One region of the Acidovorax sp. 69 genome, then DNA from elsewhere that is predicted to be linked to it. Evidence: predicted binding sites of a transcription regulator. Region 1 holds the regulator's gene; each other region holds the start of a gene.
The links. Region 1 encodes sigma-54, which starts transcription at its own class of promoters, with help from an activator protein. Its sites were predicted from a motif close to TGGCANGNAANCTGCTTT; they were not measured.

Region 2: CLU85_RS22315 (6-hydroxynicotinate reductase) is a predicted target of sigma-54. The motif match lies at 2,395-2,412, and genes of this name have one in related genera.
Region 3: CLU85_RS21855 (ammonium transporter) is a predicted target of sigma-54. The motif match lies at 2,304-2,321, and genes of this name have one in related genera.

The regions. Positions count from the first base shown of each region.
Region 1 is NZ_PGEP01000001.1:489,058-493,714, reverse strand. It holds gene CLU85_RS02260 (class I SAM-dependent RNA methyltransferase) at 1-1,052, opposite strand, end outside; gene CLU85_RS02255 (thioesterase family protein) at 1,085-1,516, opposite strand; gene CLU85_RS02250 (RNA polymerase factor sigma-54) at 1,589-3,190, opposite strand; gene lptB (LPS export ABC transporter ATP-binding protein) at 3,190-3,972, opposite strand; gene lptA (lipopolysaccharide transport periplasmic protein LptA) at 3,969-4,625, opposite strand.
Region 2 is NZ_PGEP01000001.1:4,845,196-4,849,852, reverse strand. It holds gene CLU85_RS22335 (amidohydrolase family protein) at 1-265, opposite strand, end outside; gene CLU85_RS22330 (TetR/AcrR family transcriptional regulator) at 335-1,051, opposite strand; gene CLU85_RS22325 (ferredoxin--NADP reductase) at 1,110-1,886, opposite strand; gene fdxA (ferredoxin FdxA) at 1,952-2,281, opposite strand; gene CLU85_RS22315 (6-hydroxynicotinate reductase) at 2,457-4,088, shown strand; gene CLU85_RS22310 (UPF0280 family protein) at 4,102-4,657, shown strand, end outside.
Region 3 is NZ_PGEP01000001.1:4,743,887-4,748,543, reverse strand. It holds gene CLU85_RS21870 (amino acid ABC transporter permease) at 1-73, opposite strand, end outside; gene CLU85_RS21865 (ABC transporter substrate-binding protein) at 112-873, opposite strand; gene CLU85_RS21860 (TSUP family transporter) at 1,231-1,989, opposite strand; gene CLU85_RS21855 (ammonium transporter) at 2,353-3,717, shown strand; gene CLU85_RS21850 (hypothetical protein) at 3,738-4,058, shown strand; gene CLU85_RS21845 (antibiotic biosynthesis monooxygenase) at 4,093-4,443, opposite strand.

The DNA.
Region 1 (4,657 bases):
CCATCATCGGTGTGTGCAGCCTCGCGGCCCACGCTGGCGCCCAGAGCGCGCTCGGCCGCGCGTTCGTTGGCGTTCTGGCCAGCGGCACCGGCGGCGGCAATGCGCTCGCCATAAGGTGGGTTCAGCAGCATCACACCGGGCTGCTCACACGGCGGCATGCGCTGCAGGGCGTCGCCACCGCGCAGTTGCACGGCGTCGGCCACGCCAGCACGCTCGGCATTGCGCTGGGCAAAATCGACCATGCGGTGGGCCACATCACTGCCAAATATGGGCACAGTGCTTGTCTGTATTGCGCCATCAGCTTCGTTTTTTATAGCAGTCCAGACATGGGGCTGGAACGGCAGCAGTTTTTCGAACGCAAAGCGGCGCAGCATGCCGGCCGGAATGCGGCAGGCGATCTGGGCGGCCTCGATGGCGATGGTGCCGCTGCCGCAGCAGGGGTCGTACAACGGCTGGGGGTTGTCACCGTGCGGGTCCCAGCCGCTGGCGGCGATCATGGCAGCGGCCAGGGTTTCTTTCAGCGGCGCGTCGCCCTTGTCCTCGCGCCAGCCGCGCTTGAACAGCGGCTCGCCCGAGGTGTCGATGTAAATCGTGGCTTCGTCGGTGGTCAGGTGCAGGTGGATGCGCACGTCGGGCCACTGGGTGTTCACATCGGGCCGCACACCGCTCTTGGCGCGGAAGCGGTCGGCCACCGCGTCCTTGACCTTGAGGCCCGCGAAGTTCAGGCTCTGCAGCGGGCTGTGCTGGGCGGTCACCTCGACCTTGAAGGTCTGGCGCGTGGTGAACCAGATCTCCCAGGCCACGTCACTGGCGGCGGCGTACAGGTCGTTTTCAGAACGGTAAGGGCGGTGGGCCAATTGCACCAGCACGCGCTGGGCCAGGCGGCTGTGCAGGTTGAGCAGCAGCGCATCGCGCCACGAGGCACGCAGCAGCACGCCGCCACGGCCCATGAGCAGGTCTTGCCCCGTGAGGCCGGTGATGGCGTGCACCTCGTCGGCCAGAAAGCCCTCGACGCCGGCGGCGCAGGGGAGGAAAAGTTGGAGTTGGTTCATAAGACTGGCCGAAAGGATACGCGCTCAGCCTCTCAGGCGCGCAAAAGCAGCAATTGGCGGATGGACTCGGGGATGGGCGCCACCTTGCGGTCGGCCTTGCCAATGAAAACGATGCCGATCTTGCCGCGCGCCACCTCGCGGCCCTCGGCCTTCTCGGTCATGCGAAAAACGAGGTCAAAACCGTAGCGATTGAAGTCCGCAGGCGCCATCTCCACCCGCATGGTCTCGCCGTGGAAACCTTCCGACTTGTACTGCGCCACGATGTCGCCCACCACGATGGACAACCCACCCACATCGGCCTCGGGGTAACCCAGCGACTGGAAGAAACGCACGCGCGCCTCGGACACCAGGCTGAGCAGTTGCGCGTTGTCCAGGTGGCCGCCCTGGTTGACGTGGCTGATGTAGATCTGCATTTCGGTGGAAAAACCGAAGTGCGCAGGAAGGTCGAAAACGATGCGGGCCATGGTGGAGCGGCGGGTAGAAGGAGAAATAGCAGAACGGAAAAACCAGGTGGGCGCACCCACCTGCCAGCACATCTACAGCGCCTTGCGCAGATTGGCTGGCGCAATTTTGAGCGCCTCGCGGTACTTGGCCACCGTACGGCGCGCGCATTCAATGCCCTGCTCCTTGAGCATTTCAGCGATCTGGCTGTCGGACAGCGGCTTGGCGGGGCTTTCTGCCGCGACGAACTGTTTGATGAGGGCGCGCACGGCGGTGCTGGATGCATTGCCACCCGTCTCGGTGCCCAGGCCCGAACCAAAGAAGTATTTCAGCTCGTAGGTGCCAATCGGCGTGGCCATGTACTTGGCGGTGGTCACGCGGCTGATGGTGGACTCGTGCAGGCCCAGCTCGTCGGCAATGTCGCGCAGCACCAGCGGGCGCATGGCCAGTTCGCCATGGGTAAAGAAGTTCTTTTGCCGCTCGACGATGGCGCGCGACACCCGCAGGATCGTGTCGAAGCGCTGCTGGATGTTCTTGATGAACCAGCGCGCTTCCTGCAGGCGCTGCTGCATGCCCTGGTGGCCCTCGCCGCCTTTGTGGCCGCGCAGGGCGCCGGCGTAGATGTCATGCACGCGCAGGCGCGGCATGACGTCGGGGTTGAGTGCGACGATGAAGTTGTGCTGGCCATCACGCCCATTGGCGCGCCCCGCTTTGCGCACGATGACGTCGGGCACGATGATGTTGCGCTCCACATCGACAAACCTGCGGCCTGGGCGCGGTTCCAGCCGGGCAATCAGGGCCATGGCTGCGCGCGTGCGTTCTTCGCCACTGCTGCCGCCTTCGCTGCAGGCCTGGGTCAGGCGGCGCACGTCGCGCCGGGCCAGCATCTCCAGCGGCTGCTGGCAGATGCGCAGTGCCGTTTGCACCGTGTCAGGGTCGGCATCGCTGTCTTCATCCTGCGCCAAGGCGTTGAGCTGTAGCGTGAGGCACTCCGCCAGGCCGCGTGCGCCCACACCCACAGGCTCCAGGCTTTGCAGCAAACGCTGCGCCACAGTAAAGCGGTGCACCAGCTCTTCGATCTGTTCCAGATCCTCGGGGCCCGCCAGGCTGACGGCCAGCTCTTCCAGGGGGTCTTCCAGATAGCCGTCGTCGTTGAGCGACTCGATGAGAAAGCGCAGCGCAGCGCGGTCGATCTCGGACAGGCGCAGCGCCAACGCCTGGCGGTGCAAAAAAGCGGTCAGCGATTCATGGGAGCGGGCCAGCTCGGTGGCGTCGGCCTCATCGCCTTCGGAGTCGTTGCGCGTGCGGGCAGGGGCATCTCCGCCCCACTCGGCGTCGTTGGGCGCCATCTCCACGGTACCGTCGCCGCTCCAGTCGGGCTCGTCGGAGCCAGCGCTGGAGACTTCAGCATCATTTTGGCTTTCAGTGCTTGTGCTGCTTGCGCTAGTAGCTCCTGAAAAAATAGCATCGTCCGCGCTGTAGTCATCGGCCTGTGCGGGCGTGTCGGCCGCTTCCAGGCCAAACTCTTCGCGCGGAGCTTCGTCGGCATTGCGTTCGAGGAACGGGTTTTCGTCGAGCATCTGCTCGACTTCCTGCGAGAGTTCGAGCGTGGACAACTGCAGCAGCCGGATCGACTGCTGAAGCTGGGGGGTCAGTGCAAGATGCTGCGAGACGCGCAGCGAGAGACCTGGCTTCATCACATGCGGAAATGTTCGCCCAGGTACACCCGGCGCACTTCGGCGTTGTCCACGATCTCGGACGGCGTGCCCTGCGCCAGCACGCGGCCGTCGCTGATGATGAAGGCGTGATCGCAGATGCCCAGGGTCTCACGCACGTTGTGGTCCGTGATCAGTACACCGATGCCCCGCGCTTTCAGGAAGCCGATGATGCGCTGGATCTCGATCACGGCGATGGGGTCGATGCCCGCAAAGGGCTCGTCCAGAAGAATGAAACGCGGCTGGGTGGCCAGGGCGCGAGCGATTTCAACGCGGCGGCGCTCACCGCCCGACAAAGCCATGGCGGGCGAGGCACGCAGGTGGTCCACGCGCAACTCTTGCAGCAGGGCCGTCAGGCGCTCTTCAACGGCGTCACGTGAGAGCGGCTGGCCGTCATCGCCACGCTGCAACTCCAGCACGGCGCGCACATTCTCTTCGACCGAGAGCTTGCGAAAGATGGAGGCTTCCTGAGGCAGGTAAGACAGCCCGAGCCGCGAGCGGCGGTGGATGGGCATATGGGCCACCGATTGGCCGTCGATGCGGATGTCGCCCTCATCACTGCGCACCAGACCCACGATCATGTAGAACGAGGTGGTCTTGCCCGCGCCGTTGGGGCCGAGCAGCCCCACGACCTCGCCCTTTTGAACCGTGAGTGACACGTCCTTGACGACCTTGCGGCTGCCATAGGACTTGGCCAGGTGCTGAACTTCCAGTCGGCTGCCGGCCTGGGAGTCAGGGCCGGAACGGTCAGGCGGCGCGCTCACTTCGCGTCGCCGCCAAGGCTGTTGCTGGGCCGCAGCACAGGGGCTGACGAAGGCAGTGCCGGCACCGGTGCTGTCGCGCCGGGCTTGGGGTCCTTGGGCGCGAGCACCGCGCGCACGCGGCTGCCGGAGGCTGGGGCGTCGCCCGCTGCATTGGCTGCAGGGGTCCGCTGGCCATCCACAGTGAACACATCGGTGAGGTTGTTGTAGACGATCACGGCGCCCGTGATTTCGTCGCTGAGCATCGCCCCACGGTAGCGGCGCAGCTCGGCACGGGTAATGAAGCGCACGTTGTCGGCCTTGCCGTCGTACTCGATGACTTCGCTCTCGCCTTCGATGAACTCATCAGGCACCCCGGCCAGCGTGTCGCGTTTTTGGCGGAAAAAGGCCCGTTTACCGGCCTCCGCCGTGACTACGCCATATTGATAGCCATCAGCATCCTGGCGCACATCCAGCCGCGCACCGCGCAGCACGATGGTGCCCTTGGTCATGACCACGCGGCCCGAAAACACGCTGGTCTGCTTGAGTTCATCGTGGCGCAGGGCATCGGCCTCGATGTTCATCGGTTTGGCGCGGTCTGCCTTTTCGGCGTGCGCCACGCCCAAGGGGCCAAGCAGGGCTGCGAGCAAGAGAAGGGGGATGAGGCGATGGTTCATAGGGCACGAATCTTGCAATCATTGTATCCACC
Region 2 (4,657 bases), 4.4 Mb from region 1:
TCTGGCGCGGTGTCCAGTCGCCAAACACGGGGTGTACATGGCTGTCAATGAGGCCGGGCGCCACGCAGGTCTGGCGGGCGTCGATCACGGTCTGTGCGTGTTCGGTGTCGCAGTCCTTGTAGCGGCCCACAGCCACGATCAGGCCATCGTTCACGACGATGGTGTCGGCGTCCAGAATGGGATGGTCCAGGTCGCCAGAGAGCAAGAGGCCGATGTTCTGGATAACGACTTTGCCCGACTTGCCGCCGGCTGCTGCTTCTGCCATGGTTACTCCTCCTGGGGGTGGTGGTTGACAGAGCCCGGCGCCGGGCTCTGTGGGTGAAACAGGGTCCGGTCAGGCGGCCTTGCGCGCGAGAGGCAGGCTGGGGCCGGGCGCTACGGTGCGCAGCACGCTATCGATGACAAAAATCTCCCAGTGCGCTAACGCATCGGGGGTCTCCAGGTCTTCGCCCAAGAAGGCCGACAGCGTATGCCGGTTGGACATGTAGAAATAGCCCGTGGCCGCAATCAGCAGGTAAACATCCCTCGCGGAAATATCCTGTCGGAAAACGCCCTGCGCCTGGCCACTTTCGAGCACCCGACGAATCACCTCGATGGCGGGCGACGAATATTCGCGGGCCCGCATCGACTTGGAAATGTGTTTGCCCTTGTGCAGGTTTTCCGTGTTGAGCAGGGTGATGAATTCGGGGTTCTTGCGGTAGTACCCCACCACGAAGCGGATCACTGCCTGCAGGGCCTCGTCCGGGTTGTCCACGTTCAGAGCGAGTTTGGACTCGGCATCGTTCATGCGCCGGTAGATCTCTTCCAGCACCTCAATGAACAGACCTTCCTTGCTACCGAAGTAGTAGTAGATCATCCGGTCGAAGGACTTGGCGGCCTTCGATATCTTCTCCACACTGCCACCTTCGTAGCCATAGCGCGCGAACACCTTGGTCGCGGCCTTCAGGATGTTGTCGCGCGTGGTCTGTGCCGCCTGTTCGCGCACACCCGTTTTGCGGGTGGACGGTGAGCGGGTGGACGCAGTCCGGGTCTTGGTGGGGGTGGCAGACATGGCGGGTCCTGTTGGGTGGAGCCAGCCCGCAGCGCAAGTGCCTGGGGCTGGCCGGTGATCACTGCTCTGCGAAAGCGCGTTCGATCACGAAGTCGCCGGGTTTGGTGGTGTTGCCTTCCTTGAAGCCACGCACTTCCATCATGTGCTTGAGGTCACGCAGCATCTCGGGGCTGCCGCAGATCATCACGCGGTCTTCCACAGGGTTCAGCGCAGGCAGGCCCAGGTCGTTTGCCATCTGGCCGTTCTCGATCACGGTCGTCACACGGCCTTGGTGCTTGAACGCTTCGCGTGTCACCGTGGGGTAGTACTTGAGCTGCTTGGTGACCATCTCGCCCAAAAACTCGTGCTGAGGCAGTTCCTGCGTGAGGTAGTCGTGGTAGGCCAGCTCCTTCACTTCACGAACGCCGTGCACCAGGATGACTTCCTCGAATTTCTCGTAGGTCTCAGGGTCGCGGATCAGGCTCAGGAACGGGGCCACGCCCGTGCCGGTGGACAGCATGTACAGGCGCTTGGCGGGCAGCAGGTAGTCGATCAGCAGGGTGCCGGTGGGCTTTTTGCCGACCACGATGGTGTCACCCACCTTGATGTGCTGCAGGCGCGAGGTCAGTGGGCCGTCGGGCACCTTGATGGAGAGGAACTCCAGGTGCTCTTCGTAGTTGGGGCTCACGATGCTGTAGGCGCGCAGCAGGGGTTTGCCGTTTTCACCACGCAGGCCGATCATCGTGAAATGCCCGTTGGAAAAACGCAGCGCGGTATCGCGGGTGGTGGTGAAGGAGAAAAGGCGGTCCGTCCAGTGGTGGACAGTCAGGACGCGTTCTTCGAGAAAGGCGCTCATGGTGTTTGGGTCGACAAAGTTGAAAAAACAGGAAAAAACTGGCTGAAGTCCGGGCTCCGGGGGCGCTAAAGCCCCATATCCAGGCCGGAAAGCTTGTGGCTCACAACCCTCCATTGTTCCGCATCTGGGAGCGGGGGCTTTCTTTTGGTGATTGTGGGCAAGCCGGGGGCGAGTTTTTTGTTGAATTCAAGGAAGGATGCGAACTCGGCGGGAAGGTCTGTATCCGCATAGATGGCGTTGACGGGGCATTCGGGGATGCACACCGCACAGTCGATGCACTCATCAGTGTCGATGACCAGAAACTCCGGCCCCTCCTTGAAGCAGTCGACCGGGCACACATCGACGCAGTCGGTGTACTTGCACCGAATACAGGCGTCAGTCACTACGTGCGTCATTTTGGGGCTCCTCGTGCACCATTTTTGGGGGCGCAAAAACACCATTGCGGACCATGAACGATTGCGCTACATTCGCGATAAATGTAGTGATCACAACATTTAAGTTAAGTGAATGCTACACAAAATGCAATGCGCATACAAGCACTTGCAACAATGCAATGAATAGGTCGCCACGATGACTGAACACACCAAGACCGATGGGTTGCCGGGTATGGATGCGCCAGAGTTGCCGCAGGTGCTGGAGCGCGCCAGGCCTCGCAACGAGCGCATGAACGTCGCCAAGGTCGAGTGCAACGCGTGCCCTGTGTTGTGCCAGATATCGGAAGGCCGCGCCGGGGCCTGTGACCGCTACGCCAACCATGCGGGTGTGCTGGTGCGACTCGATCCGGTGGTGTTGCTGCGCAAGACCCTGGAGGCGGGCGAGGCCACGCTGGTGCCCTTTGTGGGCCGCGTGGCGGCGGGTGAGGCGCAGGAGGGTGTGGAGACAGAGCCTGTCGCTGCACCTTCCCCTTGGTCAGGGGATCTGCTGTTGTCGGAAGAGGTGTTCGTCACGGGTGTGGGTTCCTCCACCACCTATCCTGACTACAAACCCGCGCCGTTCATCGTGGGCTCCCAAACCGATGGCGTCGACATGGTGACGGTGGTCACCGAGGGCATCTTCAGCTACTGCAGCTTCAAGGTGAAGATCGATACCGACCGTTTCCTCGGGTCTGAGCAGGCCAACGTGCGCTGCAAGGGTGAGGTGGTGGGCCATGTGACCACGGCAGAGTATGGCTCGCAGATGTTGTCGCTCGGTGGTGTGCACCACCTCACGGGCGGCACCAAGAAAGAAGGCCGCGTCACTGCCGAGATGATGCAGTTGCTGGGCAACAAACAGGCGGTCGAGTTCACCATTGACGGTGGTGCGCAGTTGGTGATCCAGGCGGGCCGCGCGCCCATCGTCAACGGCGTGGCAGAGCAGCGCATGCGCGTGGGCTGCGGTTCGGCGGCCATCGGCATCTTTGCGCGCCAGTTTTACAGCCACGCGGACGAGGTGGTTGTGGTCGATGACCACATCACCGGGGTCCTCACTGAGCACCAGGCGGGTCGCTGTCTGGATATGAAGCCCTCGGGCATCCAGATGCGCGGGCGCAAGTCCACGCCGGGCCGCTACTTTCAGGTGGCCAACCCCGGCACGGGCTGGGGCGGCACCGATATTGCAGACCCTCTGTCCATCATCGAGGGTTGGGGCGAGGCCGTCGCGTGGCCGGGACTGCGGCTCTTGATGACTTCCACCACCGGAGAACATGCCAGCTGGTACGTGCTTGACGAATCTCTGGTGCCCGTAGAGGCTGCGATGCCTGCCGAAATCCGCAGCATCGTGGACCGCATCGGTGAAAACTGCGAACCCTCGCTGGCCTCGGTGTTGTTCCTGGGCGGTGCGGGCGGCAGCCTGCGTGCGGGGGTCACTGAAAACCCGGTGCTGCTCACACGCTCTATCAAAAATGCGCTGGTCAACGTGACCTGCGGCGGTGCCCCTGCCTATGTGTGGCCCGGCGGCGGCATCACGGTGATGGCGGATGTGCTGCGCATGCCGGACAACAGTTTTGGCACGGTGCCCACCCCCGCCATCGTGGCACCGATCGAGTTCAGCATGCGCCGCGCAGACTATGAGGCACTGGGTGGGCACACCAGTCAGATTCGCAGCCTGCGCGATGTGTTGGAGCGTGGTGCATGGCACAACGATGGAGCGCCCCAGGCGCGCGTGTGGCAGACGCTGCCCGCTGCCAATCCCTGGCCGCTGGGCCGCCCGCCCCTCTTGGGCTGATCGGGTTCGCACGATGAGCGCCTGCCGCAAGCCCCTGCCCGATGGCCGCTGGCATTTTCAGCATGGGCCGATGGATCTTGTCATCCAGGCCGAGGGGCAGCGCGGCGTCGTCGCGCAGGCGCACGAGCGCGCCTGGCACCGCTTTGAAGGGCTGCTGCAAGAACTGGTGAATGAACTGCCTGACTTGCGGGCGCCAGTGGGCGCCCGTTGTGTGCTGCAGGGAGTGGTGGCCCGTCGCATGTGGGATGCGTGTGCGCCCTATCGTGCAGGCTTCATTACGCCGATGGCTGCGGTGGCTGGTTCTGTGGCGCAGGAAATTCTGGCGTGTTACGGCCAGGAGGGCATTGACCGTGCATGGGTCAATAACGGGGGCGACATTGCCCTGCAGTTGGCGCCCGGCCAGTCCGTCACGGTGGGGGTGTACGCTGACATCGCGGCGCTGACTGCTGTGCAACTGCACAGCGGGCTGGTACTGGATGGGCAGATCGGCATCACCAGCGCTATGCCGGTGCGCGGTGTGGCCACCAGTGGTTGGCGTGGGCGCAGCCAGTCGCTGGGTATTGCCGACA
Region 3 (4,657 bases), 4.3 Mb from region 1:
TGACGGCCGAGACAAGCGTGGCGTTGCTGCGCTGCTGGCGAGACCAGCGCTGTGGCCAAAGGGCAGTGAGCATGGGAAACCCCGGTCAGGACAAGAGCGAGTGGGGCGTGCTCAATGGCAGCGGACGTCTTCGTTGAAGTATTTTTTGGACAGCGCGGCGTAGCTGCCATCGGCCATGACTTCGGCCAGGGCCTTGTTCCAGCCGCCAGCCAGCGAGCTGTTGCCTTTGGCCACGGCGGCTGCGATGCGTTCGATGAACAGCATGTCGCCGAGCTTGAAGCCGGCTCCGGGGTTCTTCTCGGCCACGGCCTTGGCCACGAAGCGGTCGGTCACCCAGGCGTCGACGCGCCGCGAGTTCAGTGCGCTGCGGGCATCCACATCGGTGGGGAAGTTCTTCATTTCCTTGATGGAAGAGACCTTCTGCACGTTTTCGAGGTAGCTGGTGCCGGTCTGCACGGCAACGATCTTGCCGGCCAGGTCCTTGGCGCCCTTGATGGCGGGGTCCATGGCGATGATCATGCCGCCCGAGCAGTAGTGGGGCTCTGTGAAGGTGACGGCCTTGGCGCGCTCGTCGGTGATGCCGTGCGAAGCAATCACGAGGTCCCAGCGGTCTTGGCGCAGGCCGGTCAGCAGAGCATCAAAGCCCAGGGTCTTCCACTGGATGGGCAGCCCCATTTTTTTGGCCACGAGTTCGGCCACTTCCACTTCGAAACCGGTCAGGGTGGTGCCGTTGAAGTAGTTGAACGGTGCGAACTGCCCTTCGGTGGCGATGAGGATCTTGCCGTCTTTCTTGACCTCGTCCAGTGTCCGGGCCTGGGCGGCGAATGCGGCGCAGAGCGCGAGGGCGGTGGCTACAGTCTTGAACAGTTTCATGGAATAGGTCCTGTGGGGGTGTTTCAGGTACAAAAAATCCGGCATGCGGGTAAGCAGGCCGGAGGCTGGTGGATCGGATGCACAGACATCGCAAAACGCGAGGCCTGCCGTCATCAAGTGGTAATGATTATAAATATGTGATTTTTTTCCTTGACCCTGCGGACAACCCTTGAGGCCCTGTTGTGTGCCAATTCACAACAGGTTTAGAGGGGTGCCTCCGAATTGGAGGCGCATCTGGGCCGGCAGGCCACGGGAATAGGGTCTATGGCACTGGCGCAGGGAGCGAGTGCACCCGTGGACCCGGCATCGCCGGTCGGGGGGCGCCCCCCTTCAGGGGGAAGGTGACTCAGCGGGGGGTTACCGGAGAAACGCGTCGTAACCCGTCTTGAGGATCAGCGTGCTCACCACCACGATGAAGATGCCGCGCACAAACCCCGTGCCGTGTTTGAGTGCCAGGTGGGTGCCCAGCAGGCTGCCCACCACATTGGCCACGGCCAGCGTCACTGCAAAGTGCCACCACACGTGGCCCTTGGCGGCAAACAGGGCGATGGCGGCAATGTTGGTGGCGCAATTGAGCAGCTTGGCCGATGCCGAGGCGTTGAGGAAGTCGTAGCCCAGCAGCCGCACGAACAGGAAGACAAAAAAGCTGCCGGTGCCGGGGCCGAAGAAACCGTCATAAAAACCGATGAGTACGCCGATCAAGCAGGCCACCAGCACCTCGGTGCGCCCCGCAAAACGCGGCGTGTGGTGCCGCCCCAGCTCCTGCTTGGCCAGCGTGTACGCCAGCACGCCCAGTAACACCAGGGGCAATAGCTTGCGCAGGAAGTCGGCCGACATCACCGTGACCGCCCAAGCGCCCGCAAACGACCCGGCAAATCCAGCGGCAGCGGCAGGCAGCATGGCCGACCAGCGAACCTGCACCTTGCGGCTGTACTGCCAGGTGGCCATGGCGGTGCCCCATACCGAAGCGGCCTTGTTGGTGCCCAGTAGCGTGGCCGGGGGGGCGCCCGGAAAAGCCGCAAACAGTGCCGGCACCATCACCAGGCCCCCGCCACCCACGATGGCATCCACAAAGCCTGCGAGCAGCGAAGCCAGGGTAATAAAAATCCATTCCATGGCTCTATTTTCGCACCTGGCCTGCTATCAATTTTGGACCGATGTGGCGCGCAAGCCGTGCAGATCGCTTTGCGAGCGGGCAAGAAAAAGGCGCTGGGATCGCCAGCGCCTGGAAAGGTATGCACCTCGTTGGGTGCTTGAAATTTGGTTCTTGGTAGAAAGGATGTCTCCTCGGGCCCCTCGCTTGGCACACCGAAGCGCGCTTTCGAGTGCTGCAACTGTAACGGTTGCACCCCCGTGGTGCATTGGGGGTTTCCCGCCCCCCTTTGTTGGGCGCGCGGCCTGATTGGAGCCCCGATTCGGGGGCTATCGGCTGGCATGGCTCGTGCAACGCGCTTGTAACAATTTGCGAAGGGAGCCTTCATGCAGGGTGTCATACGCCGGTTCGTTGTGATTGCGTCGTTGTGTCTGGGGCTGTTCACGCACGCGATGGCGCAGACAGCGCCGGAGTCTCCAGCGGCGGGGGTTGCCGCTGCGGCGCCTCTGACGCGGCCCTCACTGGTGGCCCAGGACTCCGTGAGTGCCGCTCACACCGGCTGGATGATGACCTCCACCGCGCTGGTGCTGCTCATGACGCTGCCGGGCATTGCCCTGTTTTATGCCGGCATGGTGCGCAAGAAGAACGTTCTCAACACCATGGCCAGCGTGGTGGCCATCGCGGCGCTGGTCAGTCTGCTTTGGTTTGCGGTGGGGTACTCGCTGGCTTTCACGCCAGGTAGCGCCTGGCTGGGGGGCTGGGACCGTGCCTGGTTCACAGGGCTCGACTTTCAGTTGGAGGCCGGGAAGCTGGCTGTGAGCCACATTGCGCCGCAGATTCCCGAGTCTGTGTATGCGATGTTCCAGCTCACGTTCGCCATCATTACCGCCGCGTTGCTGGTGGGAGCGTTTGTCGAGCGCATGCGGTTTTCGGCCATGCTGGTGTTCATCAGCCTGTGGACTCTGGTGGTCTATGCCCCTGTGGCGCACTGGGTGTGGGAGCCGGGCGGCTGGCTGGCCCAGATGGGGGCGCTGGATTTTGCCGGTGGCTCGGTGGTGCACGTGAATGCCGGTGTGGCCGGATTGGTGTGCGCTTGGTTTCTGGGCCGCCGCGCGGGTTACGGGCGCGAGCCCTTCGAACCCTACAACCTGGGGCTCACCATGGCGGGCGCTGGCATGTTGTGGGTGGGCTGGTTTGGCTTCAACGCGGGGTCTGCGGTGGCAGCCGATGGACGCGCGGGCCTGGCCATGGCGGTCACGCACTTGGCCGCTGCCGCTGGTGCGCTGTCGTGGATGCTGGGTGAATGGGTGGTGCGCGGGCGGCCCTCTTTGCTGGGGCTGTGTTCTGGGTTGGTGGCCGGGTTGGTGGCCATCACACCCGCAGCGGGTTTTGTCACGCTGCGATCTGCAGTGGTGATTGGCCTGGTGGCCGGGCTGGCGTGCTACTGGGGGGCCACGGGGCTCAAGCGATTGCTGCGTGCCGATGATTCGCTGGATGTGTTTGGCGTGCACGGCATTGGCGGCATCGTGGGTTCGCTGCTGACGGGCGTGCTGGCCAGCAAGACGGTGGGGGGCGTGCAGGGCAGCTTGCTGACCCAGGCCATTGGGGTGGGTGCGGTGATGACCTACAGCCTGGTGATGACGGCCGCGCTGCTGTGGATCATCAACTTCGCGATGGGGCTGCGCGTGGACGAGCAGAGCGAGCAGACCGGACTCGACATCGCCCAGCACCGCGAGCGCCTGAACGGTTGAACGGCTTAAAAGGAGACTCCATGCCCGATTCCGACAAGCTCGCCATTGCCGCCCATCTGCATGTGCTGCTGCGCCGCAAGACGGGGCGTGTGACCGACACCGAATGGATGGCCGTCAATGCCGACTATGCGATGGAGATCGTGCGTTTTGCGCGCCAGCGCGCCCAGGAAGACAACGTCCCCGAACTGGCGGAGTGGGCTGACCGGCTGGACCATGTCCTGCACCGGGTGCCCTCGCCAGCAGCGCGCAGGCCCCTGCTCGACGTGGCTGCGCAGGCGGTGCGTGAGCGAATTGTGCCGCCGCCACCCGAGGTGCCCCGCTATGTGGGAGGTATCCGATAAAGTGCTGGCCCCGCTGACCGGGGTCACCGCTTGATCAGTGCTGTGTTGCGCCCTGGGCGAACAGCCCCGCTGTGGGCAGCAGCCCGGCCAGCTTGTCGTCACCATAGGTACGCAGCACCTGAGCGATGACGACCTGGTAGCCGTTGAGCCACTGGGCTTGCGCGGCCTTCGCCTCCAGGTGAGTGGGGTGCTGCATCAGCGCCTGCAAGGCTTCGAGTGACTTCCAGTAGTAGACGTTGGACACCAGGCCTCTGGCGGAGTCTTCCCACGATTCCTCGCCCAGGTAGCCGTCGATAGAGCGGGCCGCTGTGGCAATGGCTTCGTCCAGGCGGTGAAAGGTGTCGTCGAACTGCTTGGTGGCGAAGATGAACGTGGATGAGTACATCGGTGCGATGGTACTCACGCTAAGGACGCGTTTCACGAATCCCCGCGACGTGTGCATCTGCGGACTCGGGTGGTCTGCGGCGTTGCAAATGCTCGCAATAGCCGCGACTATCGGTGTGCTTTGCGCCTAGGGACCCTCTGCACGAATCAGCGTGCCGTGTGCATCTGCGGCCCCGGGCGGTCTGCCGTGTTGCAAATACTCGCAATAGCTACCG